One region of the Thalassotalea piscium genome, then DNA from elsewhere that is predicted to be linked to it. Evidence: predicted binding sites of a transcription regulator. Region 1 holds the regulator's gene; the other holds the start of a gene.
What was found. Region 1 encodes MetJ, which represses methionine synthesis genes. Its sites were predicted from a motif close to TAGACGTCTAGACGTCTA; they were not measured.
Positions count from the first base shown of each region.

Region 2: a site for MetJ is predicted at 3,239-3,256, ahead of QUD79_RS07715 (cystathionine beta-lyase). Genes of this name have one in related genera too.

Region 1 covers NZ_AP027362.1:3,527,848-3,533,429, forward strand. The annotation lists gene metL (bifunctional aspartate kinase/homoserine dehydrogenase II) at 1-64, opposite strand, end outside; gene metB (cystathionine gamma-synthase) at 96-1,256, opposite strand; gene metJ (met regulon transcriptional regulator MetJ) at 1,510-1,839, shown strand; gene QUD79_RS15740 (malic enzyme-like NAD(P)-binding protein) at 1,905-3,146, opposite strand; gene QUD79_RS15745 (adenylosuccinate synthase) at 3,374-4,669, opposite strand; gene QUD79_RS15750 (S10 family peptidase) at 5,047-5,582, shown strand, end outside.
Region 2 covers NZ_AP027362.1:1,791,732-1,797,313, forward strand. The annotation lists gene tnpC (IS66 family transposase) at 1-120, shown strand, start outside; gene QUD79_RS07705 (S10 family peptidase) at 430-1,950, shown strand; gene QUD79_RS07710 (META domain-containing protein) at 2,269-2,739, shown strand; gene QUD79_RS07715 (cystathionine beta-lyase) at 3,334-4,506, shown strand; gene pxpA (5-oxoprolinase subunit PxpA) at 4,545-5,261, shown strand; gene pxpB (5-oxoprolinase subunit PxpB) at 5,305-5,582, shown strand, end outside.

The DNA.
Region 1 (5,582 bases):
CTGCTTGTTTTGCTAATTGGTTATTTTCTGCGCTTAACGCGACAGCATTTGATGACTGTTCCATAATAAGAGTTACACTTCTAAAATCAATTAAACTACTGTCGCTGACTAGCAACGAGCCCTTGTGCTAAATCAGCAATAATATCGTCAATGTCTTCAATACCTACAGAAATACGCACTAATGACTCAGTAATACCGGCTTCAATTTGTGCCGAATGCTCCATACTAGCGTGAGTCATAGTGGAAGGATGGCTAATTAAACTCTCAACTCCTCCTAACGACTGCGCCAGTGTAAATAAGGTTAAGTTAGCAAATAATTTTTCAACCGCCGCAATCCCACCTTTTATTTCAAAACTTAGCATGCCACCCGCACTCTCTTGCTGTTTTTTAGCTACATTATGATTTGGGTGCGTGATAAACCCTGGGTAGTATACCTTTTCAATAGCTGTATTTTCTTGTAAAAATGCAGCAACTTGGTCGGCATTGGCTTGGTGTTGTTTTATTCTTACAGGGAGCGTTTTTAAACCACGTAGTGCTAGGTAGCTATCAAAAGCCGACCCCGTAATACCAATACAATTAGCCCACCAAGCTAGCTCTTCACCAATGGCAACATCTTTAGTCACTAATACGCCGCCAACAACATCGCTATGACCATTGATGTATTTAGTGGTTGAGTGAAAAACGATATCAGCACCTAGCGTTAATGGTTGCTGTAAAATTGGCGATAAAAAAGTATTATCAACAGCAACTAAAGCACCCGCCTGATGGCTTTTTTGGCAAATTTTTGAAATATCAACAATACGTAACAGTGGGTTACTTGGTGTTTCTATCAAGACTAATTTCGGCTTTTGATCTAATGCTTGTTGTAAAGCTTGCTCATCATCTTGGTCAACAATAATCAATTTAAATTGGCCGCGTTTAGCTAAATGAGTAAATAATCGATAACTACCACCATAACAATCATGCGGTATAACGATAGTGTCGTTAACTGACAGTAATTGGCAAATAAGATGAACGGCAGCCATACCAGTACTGGTGACTACACCAACCGCACCTTTTTCTAGGTCTGCTATAGCTTGGCCAAAAGTTGATCTTGTTGGATTACCGGTACGAGAATAATCAAATTGACGCTTATCGTTAAGTCCCTTTAGCGAATAGGTGCTTGATAAATGTATTGGCGCTACAACAGCACCATGATGTTTGTCGGTATTAATGCCACCACGAACGGCAATAGTGGCATTTTTTTTATCAGACATGAGCTTACCTAAAGAGTCAATTTCAAATGGATGTTTGGACGTCTACAACTCTAAACGGTTTCAATATTCCGGTCAAGAACTTTTAGACATCTACACTTCTACACATTCATAGTTGACTCATAGCTCACAAGCAGTAAAATCATACTTAGAATTTCTATGGGCTTTCAATTAGTACAAACATCATTACTCTCTGTTTGACTAGTGCGAGCGCCATTATAAAAAATATATTACAAATTAAATCAGAGGAAACTTCATGGCAAAGTGGAATGGCGAGTACATTAATCCATACGCAGAACACGGAAAAAAAAGTGAGCAAGTTAAAAAGATCACTGTTTCCATTCCGTTGCGTGTACTCAAGGTACTTACCGATGAGCGAACGCGCCGCCAAATTAATAATTTAAGGCATGCTACAAACAGTGAATTATTATGTGAAGCTTTTTTACACGCTTTTACTGGCCAACCCTTACCTGACGATCACGACTTAGCGAAAGATAACTTAGAGAAGTTGCCTGCAAGTGTGAGAAAAATACTAACTGAGCAAGGCATTACCGACTTTTCGCAATATGATGATGACGAAGTTTAATTTAATTCTGATGTATTAAAATATTAAAGCCAACTATTCGTTGGCTTTTTTATATTTGCTAGCACCTATTTCATGTAGTTCGCAGGTAGGTCTAGTGCCGCAACACCCGATTCTACTGCAGCAATAGCTACAGCTCTAGCTACACGGCCACACAGTCGTGAGTCCATTGGCTTAGGAATTATATATTCTTTACCAAATGTTAATTCGCTAACACCTGAGGCCGCCAATACCTCTTGTGGAACCGGCTCTTTCGCTAACTCACGAATAGCATGAACACAAGCAACCTTCATTTCATCGTTGATTGTTCTTGCTCTTACATCTAATGCACCACGGAAAATAAATGGAAAGCACAGTACGTTATTTACTTGGTTTGGATAATCAGAACGACCTGTTGCTATAATTACGTCATCGCGTGCAGATAATGCTAATTCAGGCTTAATTTCAGGATCTGGATTCGAGCAAGCAAATATCACTGGTTTAGGAGCCATCATTTTCACATGCTCAGCAGATAAAACATCAGGCCCTGAAACACCTACAAAAACATCAGCACCATCAATCACATCTTCTAAAGTTCGTTTGTCTGTATTATTAGCAAATGAACGCTTATATTCGTTAAGATCATCGCGACGGGTATGAATAACTCCCTTAGTATCTAGCATGTATATTTTTTCACGCTGTGCACCACACTTGATCAACAAGTCCATGCAAGCAATTGCAGCCGCGCCTGCGCCCATACAAACAATATCAGCTTCTTTAATATTTTTACCTTGTACATCAAGCGCATTTAGTAAACCAGCTGCAGTTACAATAGCAGTGCCATGTTGATCATCATGAAAAACAGGTACCTTACAACGTTCAATTAGTGCTTTCTCGATAATAAAACATTCAGGCGCTTTTATATCTTCAAGATTAATTCCACCAAAACTGTCTGCAATGTTGGCAACGGTATCAATGAAATCTTCAGTTGTTTTATGCTTAACTTCAATATCGAATGAATTAATACCTGCAAAACGCTTGAATAGTAACGCCTTACCTTCCATTACTGGTTTAGCCGCCATAGGACCTAAATTGCCTAAGCCTAAAATGGCAGTGCCATTAGTTACAACCGCAACTGTATTTCCTTTACCGGTATATTTATAAACATCGTCAGGATTTTCAGCAATTGCTCTAACAGGCTCAGCAACACCGGGGCTATACGCTAATGAAAGGTCGTAGCTTGTTTCTGCGGGTTTCGTCAGTTCGACACTTATTTTTCCTGGAATGGGTAATGCGTGATAATCTAATGCCTCTTGACGTAAATCAGTCATGTTTCTTCCTAAATGCGTTGAGTGATAATAATTTATTATTGTTAATATGATAAGTACGGCTATGGTATTTCATTTACCTTGAAGCAATCAAGAGCATTTGCATATAAACAATTTCTAGCAGCTATATAACTATATTATGTTCTTCTCGTTAGGTTTATATCAAATACTAAGTATAAAAAAACCAGCGATAAACGCTGGTTTTTATAAGAAATTAACTTTTGCTGATTTTACTCGAATGGATTAACTAAAATAATCGTTTCGTTTCTATCAGGACCTGTAGAAATTATATCAACAGGTACACCAGTAATTTCTTCTATACGCTTAATATAAGCAATTGCGTTCGCAGGTAGTTTATCTTTAGACGTTGCACCAACTGTTTTTTCGCTCCAACCTGGCATTTCTTCATAGACAGGCGTTACATTTTCGTAACCTTCGGCAGCTGTTGGTGGTACTGTAATTACATCGCCATTCGCTGTTTTATAGCCTATGCAGATTTTTAAGGTAGATAAGCCATCTAAAACATCGAGCTTAGTTAAGCAAAAACCAGTAATACTATTCACTTGAACTGCTCGATGCATCGCAACAGCATCAAACCAGCCACAACGACGCTCGCGCCCTGTAGTGGCACCAAATTCATGACCAACAGTACCTAAGTGCTCACCAATCTCATCATTGAGTTCAGTTGGAAAAGGCCCTGAACCAACACGCGTTGTATAAGCTTTTGTAATACCTAAAACATAATCTAAATGTAATGGCCCAAAACCACAACCTGTGGCTACACCGCCTACCGTAGTATTTGATGAAGTTACATAAGGGTATGTTCCGTGATCAATATCAAGCAGAGTACCTTGGGCGCCTTCGAACATAATAGACTCACCCGCTTTGCGAGATTGATCTAATAATTCAGGAATATCGGCAACCATACCTTTGATGATTTCACCAACTTCTAAAGCATCAGACAATGTTTGTTCATAACTAACCGGCTCAACTTTGTAATAGGTTGTTAAAACAAAGTTATGGTATTCCATAATTTCTTTTAACTTTATTGCAAAAGTCTCTGCGCAAAATAAATCACCTACACGTAAGCCACGACGAGCCACTTTATCTTCATAAGCTGGACCAATACCACGGCCAGTAGTACCAATTGGTTTATTACCACGTGCTATTTCGCGCGCGGCGTCCAAGGCATTGTGATAAGGAAGAATAAGCGGACAAGCATCACTAATTAATAGACGCTCGCGGACAGGAACACCACGGGCTTCTAGCATATTGATCTCTGTCATCAGCGCTTTCGGACAAAGTACGACACCATTTCCGATCAAACATTTAACGTTTTCACGTAAAACACCTGATGGAATCAAATGAAGAACAGTTTTTTCACCGTCAATCACTAATGTATGACCAGCATTATGGCCACCTTGATAGCGCACCACGTACTTAGCTTTATCTGTTAGAAGGTCTACAACCTTACCCTTGCCTTCGTCACCCCATTGAGTGCCAAGGACTACGACGTTTTTACCCATTATTCACATTTTGGAAAAAAAATTAGGCGACGATTCTACCAAATATAGGTATTGAGTCCAAGCAATACTTGCTTGTTTTTAATACGATGAAAAGTTTGGCTGTGAATATAAGATTATTCCCGCGAGAATTTAGCGATAGCAAGTGGTAATTATCAATTTATCATGGCTAATATTATTGTTCATTTGTTTAATTAACTTATCAACATTTTCACCTGAGATAAATATAACCATTAGGGTGTATTCAAGTAGTACCAAGCAATAACAACGATTAAATCTTTAAAAGCTGCCTTTAAACATATATTGATTATGCTTTAAATTGACTGTTATCTACACTTCTAGTATAGATAGGTAAAATCAGCTCAAGTAGTGTAACCCTCATGTTATTTAAACAATTTTTCTATCCCACCTTTATTTATTTTTGTATCTTTTCTAGCGGTGTTATTCAAGCCACAGAGCAAAACACTGATAAAGAAGCAGCAACGTCTATTCCAGAAGCCCGTCAATTTATTAGTCAACATAAAGGACGATTTAACGGCCAAAATATTGAGTATACGGTTACCGCAGGAGAAACTTATTTAAGAGATAAGCATGGTAAGGAAACTGCGAGTATCTTTACCTTCGCCTACACTAAAAAAAATACAAAAGGTAAAACCAGACCAGTAACCTTTATATGGAATGGAGGACCAGGCTCAGCATCAACTTGGCTGCATATGGGAGGTTTTGGCCCAAAACGAGTGCATGTGCCAAGCGATGCTAAATTTCCAGGTAATGCACCTTATCCAGTTCTAGATACCGCAGAGTCGATCCTTGATGTATCAGATCTTGTTTTTATCGACCCTGTAGGTACTGGTTTTTCTCGTGCGCTAGGGCAACATAAAGGTAAAGAGTTTTGGGGATTAAAAGAAGATGCTAA
Region 2 (5,582 bases), 1.7 Mb from region 1:
ATCGAAACCGCTAAAGCTAATGGCTTAGTTCCATTTGATTATGTCAAGCAATGTCTTGAAGAGTTATGTAAACCACACCCTGATATTGACGCAATATTGCCGTGGAACATCAAGCGTTAGTCAGTAGAAAATGATAATGCAGAAATAAAAACGAAAGGTAAAACAGAGGTAATCATCCGTGATCAACACTCCCTGTTTACTTCATCCCTCATAGCAATCCTCGCTACATCACCTCATCCGTAAAGCTTCCCTAAACAAGCATCCAGCTTGCTGTTGTTACCAACTTTTTAAGTCTAGAATAAGGATGAAATATTGCAAATAATGCTGAATAAAAAATTTAGGTGTGGTTTAACCGACGCTTACGATTATATAATTACACTCGCATTTAAAACACTATAAAGCTTACCCATTACCACTAAGGACATTGTGATGAAGTTTAGTCATTATATAAAACTGTTTAGCCTTTTATTGTTGCTATCAACTTCTGTACATGCAGAATTTGAACGCAAAATAGCTATTGATGAAAGTATTACCACAAGTCACAGTACTTCTGTGAAAGGTAAGAAATTCGATTACACTGCAACTACAGGTACTCAGCCTGTATGGGATGAAGAAGGTAATCCAACAGCAACCCTTTTTTATACCTATTACCAGCGTTCAAAAGTAAAAGACAGAGCTGCTCGCCCATTACTTATTTCATTTAATGGTGGACCAGGCTCAGCATCGGTTTGGATGCATATTGCCTATACTGGTCCTAAAGTACTTAACGTCGACAGCGAAGGTTATCCGTTACAGCCTTACGGTGTTAAACCCAATGATTACTCAATTTTAGATACAGCGGATATTGTTTTTGTTAACCCTGTAAATACCGGATATTCTCGAGTGTTACCGAACAAAGAAGGTAAAATGCCTTCAAAGGCTGAACAAAAAAGTATGTTCTTTGGCGTAAATGCAGATATAAAATATTTGGCTGATTGGGTGAACACTTTTGTTACTCGTAATAATCGCTGGCAATCCCCCAAATATCTTATTGGTGAAAGCTATGGCACCACACGCGTTGCTGGTTTAGCACTTGAATTACAAGCTCGCCAATGGATGTACCTTAATGGCGTTATTTTAGTTTCGCCCACAGAAATAGGCATTAAACGTGAAGGCCCTGTGGAAGCTGCAAATCGCTTACCTTACTTTGCAGCAACAGCTTGGTATCATAAAGCGTTAGCTGAAGACCTACAAAACCGTGATCTGTTAGAAATACTACCAGAGATAGAAAAATTTACCGTAGAAAAATATTTACCCGCACTCGCAAAGGGTGGGTTTATTGAAGCCCAAGAAAAGCAAAACATTGCAAAGCAGGTATCACGCTATTCTGGTTTGTCAGTACAAGAAGTATTACGTAATAATTTAGATATTGAAGCGTCATATTTCTGGAAAGAAATTCTTCGTGATCGTGAACAAACTGTTGGCCGTTTAGATTCAAGATATTTAGGTATTGACGAGAAAGTAACCGGTAGCAGACCAGACTATAATGCTGAGTTAACGTCTTGGTTACACAGCTTTACCCCAGCAATTAATTACTATTTGCGTGAAGAGCTTAATTATAAAACTGATATAAAATACAATATGTTTGGTAATGTTCATCCGTGGGATAGATCGAATAATAGAACCGGAGAAAACTTACGCTTAGCCATGGCACAAAATCCCTATTTAAACGTAATGGTTCAATCGGGTTATTATGATGGCGCAACCAATTATTTTGATGCTAAATACACATTATGGCAGCTAGACCCCAGTGGTAAAATGAAAGATAGATTGTCATTTAAAGGTTACAAAAGTGGTCATATGATGTATTTACGTTATGAAGATCTTAAAGCGTCTAACCAAGATATTCGTGAGTTTATGCAAGCAACTTTACCTGATAAAGGTACACCCGCAAAATATCACTCAAAATAGATTCACATCTTCTGCAATAAAGGTTGTTGGTCTAGTTTAATAAGAGACTAGCAACCTTAATATACTCATATTGCGTGTTTTATTATTTACTGCATTTTCGCTTCTTTATGAGGAGTGACTCTATTACTTCCGCCGAGCCTTTTACAATATTGAATGCTCAGCTGAAATAAGATCAACACGCCCTAGTAATTACGACATTAAAAATACTGCCCAAATTAGAATGAGTATAGCGATCAGCGATATTGATCAAACTAAAAGCTCGCGTACTTGCTCAATTCCTGCTTAAATTACACAATTAGACTATTGTAGGAGAACACTTTGAATAAACTTATTTTTGCTGGCCTTATTTCTTTATCTGCCTTATTAGCTGGTTGCCAATCGAACATAAACACACAAGACATTGAGCAGGAAACTATTAATACGGCTACACTCACCTCAGCTTACTGGAAACTTACACAACTTAATGGTAATGCTGTAACTATGCAGCAAAATCAAGACCAAGAACGACACATGATTATGAACGCGGACGATAATCGTCTATCTGGTTTTTCTGGTTGTAATAGTTTTTTTGGTGAGTTTGAAGCAGAAGAACTACTTAAAGGGGAAGGGGAATTAAAGTTTGTTGGTGTTGCATCAACCAAAAGAGCTTGCCCTGATAGTAACATTAACGAACAAACGTACTTTAATGTATTAAGAGATACTGCTTTTTATCAAATTAATACAAACTCATTAACACTACTTAACAAACATAAAAAAGTAATAGCGCTGTTTAATGCGGTGTATTTGTAAATACTGACCTTGTCTTTTATAAACGTGACTTAAATTTGCACATGGATGTGTAAGGTTTAATTAATGTTTATTCTCTGGTTACTACTTAACCTGAGTTCGGGATAAGCTAAGTACACCAAAGCTAAGATTTTCGCGCGTATCTGCGTATAATTTGCTACTAATAGCCAGCTATTAGGTACACAAATTAGCCTTGATTCACACAAAACTTTTAGCATTGGTTGAGTTACAATGCACCTAGCACTTATAAAAGTCACCTAAAGCACTGTAAACTATTATTTTAAATGTTTTTATGCACATCCATTATCCCGAACTCAGGTTACTTAAGAAAAACAATAACACCTTTTTATTACAGTGCTCGTCACCGCACATACAATTATTTGGCTTAAAAGCGTTTTTATCTACACCAAACTTGGCCGCGAAAAGTCAACAGCTTTAGTTGAACCAATACAACATAATTTACCAATAGTGTTAATTACCATGGTGATAAATTCGTTGTAATTTTACTTTTAGATGGCTAGACTGCCAACTGTTGTTTTAATTTATGTTTAATACAAGATGACACTTATTAATACTTTCGCCAAAGCAGGGTAAATTATGAAAAAAGAAACTAAAATAATCAATGCTGGCCGTCAGTCTAAATGGACTAGAGGCGTCGTTAATCCACCCGTTGAGCGTGCCTCCACTGTAGTGTTTGATTCTGTTAAACAAATGAAACACGCAACTTCAAATCGTGGTAAACAGGTTTTATTCTACGGCCGCCGAGGAACAACTACCGCGTTTGCTTTTGCTGATGCAATGAATGAGTTGGAGGGCGGAGCAGGTTGTGCTATTTATCCTTCAGGTACTGCCGCTATTACCAATGCAATTTTGGCGTTCGTTAAAACGGGTGATCATATTTTAATGGCTGATAATACTTATGAGCCGACCCGTGATTTTTGTGAGAACGTGCTTAAACGCATGGGTGTTGAAACCACTTATTATGATCCTATGATTGGTGCAGGCATTGAACAATTAATTCAAAGTAACACTCGTATATTATTTTTAGAATCGCCAGGTTCAATTACTATGGAAGTACAAGATGTGCCTACCTTGGCTAAAATTGCACACCAACATAGTTGTATTGTAATGTTAGATAATACTTGGTCTGCAGGTGTTAATTTTCAACCGTTTGACTTTGGTGTAGACATTTCAATTCAAGCTGCCACTAAATACATAGTTGGCCATTCGGATGTGATGTTGGGCACAGCAACAAGTACAGAAGAGTATTGGCCAACATTGCGTGAAAATAGCTACCTAATGGGGCAATGTACATCACCAGATGACTTATACCTTGCTTTGAGAGGTATTCGCACACTTGCTGTTCGGCTAAAACAGCATCAAGAAAGCACATTAAAAATAGTAAAGTGGTTACAAACACGTGAAGAAGTAGGAAAAATACTACATCCTGCTTTTAATTCTTGTCCTGGGCATGAATTTTTTCAACGTGATTTTACAGGCAGCAATGGCTTATTTTCATTTGTACTTACTCGTGGAAACCAGCATTCATTAAATGCCTTACTTGATGGAATGAAACATTTTAAGATGGGATACTCATGGGGCGGATTCGAAAGCCTTATTTTAGGGGTTACTAATGTCAGTAGAACCCGTTCGGTAACTACGTGGGATGATACCTATCCATTAATTCGTTTGCATATAGGTTTAGAGAATGTTGATGATCTTATCGAAGACTTAACTCATGGGTTTGAACGATTAAACCAAACACTTTAATAAGGTTGTTCTTATGAATGTTGACTGGCAAAAATAGAATGAAATTAAATTGTGATCTTGCTGAGATAGATAATGGTGTTGCAGAGTTGGTAATGCCCTTTATTGATATGGCAAATATTTGTTGTGCAGCACATGCAGGCAGTACAGCGTTAATAAAATCGACCTTGAAGCTAGCTAAAAAGTATCAAGTGGAAATTGGCGCACATCCAAGCTACCCTGATCGTGAAAATTTTGGTCGAAAGTCGATAAATATTTCAAAGCAAGAGCTTACTGAAACCCTATACCAGCAAATTAGTTTAGTGTGTCTGCTTGCACATGAGAATGGACAAGAAGTGAGTTACGTTAAACCACACGGCGCGCTATATAATGATATGATTAATGACGAACAGTTATTTATATTGATCTTAAAAGTGATTGAGCAAATAAATTCGTCATTAAAGTTGATGCTATTGGCAACTCCCAATAACCAACATTTTAGACAATTAGCGAACGCTTTTGGTATTGAACTTATATTTGAAGCATTCGCTGATAGACGCTATACAGATGATGGTTTTCTGATGTCACGTACCGTAAGTGGTGCTGTGCTCAATAAAGAACAAACTTTAGCTCAAGTACAGCAATTAATTGCAACCCAAACCGTTGAAACCTCTGGCAAGCGCTTATTACCGTTAAATGCACAAACTGTATGTGTACATGGTGATAATAAAGACGGTGTGGACCTGATCAAAGAACTAAAGGAACTCTGTCATCAGTAAGTCATTATTAAATAAACAACCAAGGTATCAGTATCATTGTGAAATTGCCGGTGAAAATGCTTTTATCATCTATTTCACCCTTGCCGCAAGTGTAAACAATGAAAAGAAAAATGCCGATATAATTCGCTATGTTGCTAGCATTTCACATAAAGTACAGCTTAAATTAGCCAATATTGTACTAAACGTGATCCCTGCATATCATAGTTTATTAATTGTTTTCGACACAGATAAATCAAGCTTTAACCAATGCCAATCTTTGGTTGAAAACCTGATGTTAAACAGCAATCAACAGCTTTATAGTGTGAATAGTTTATCTACTAA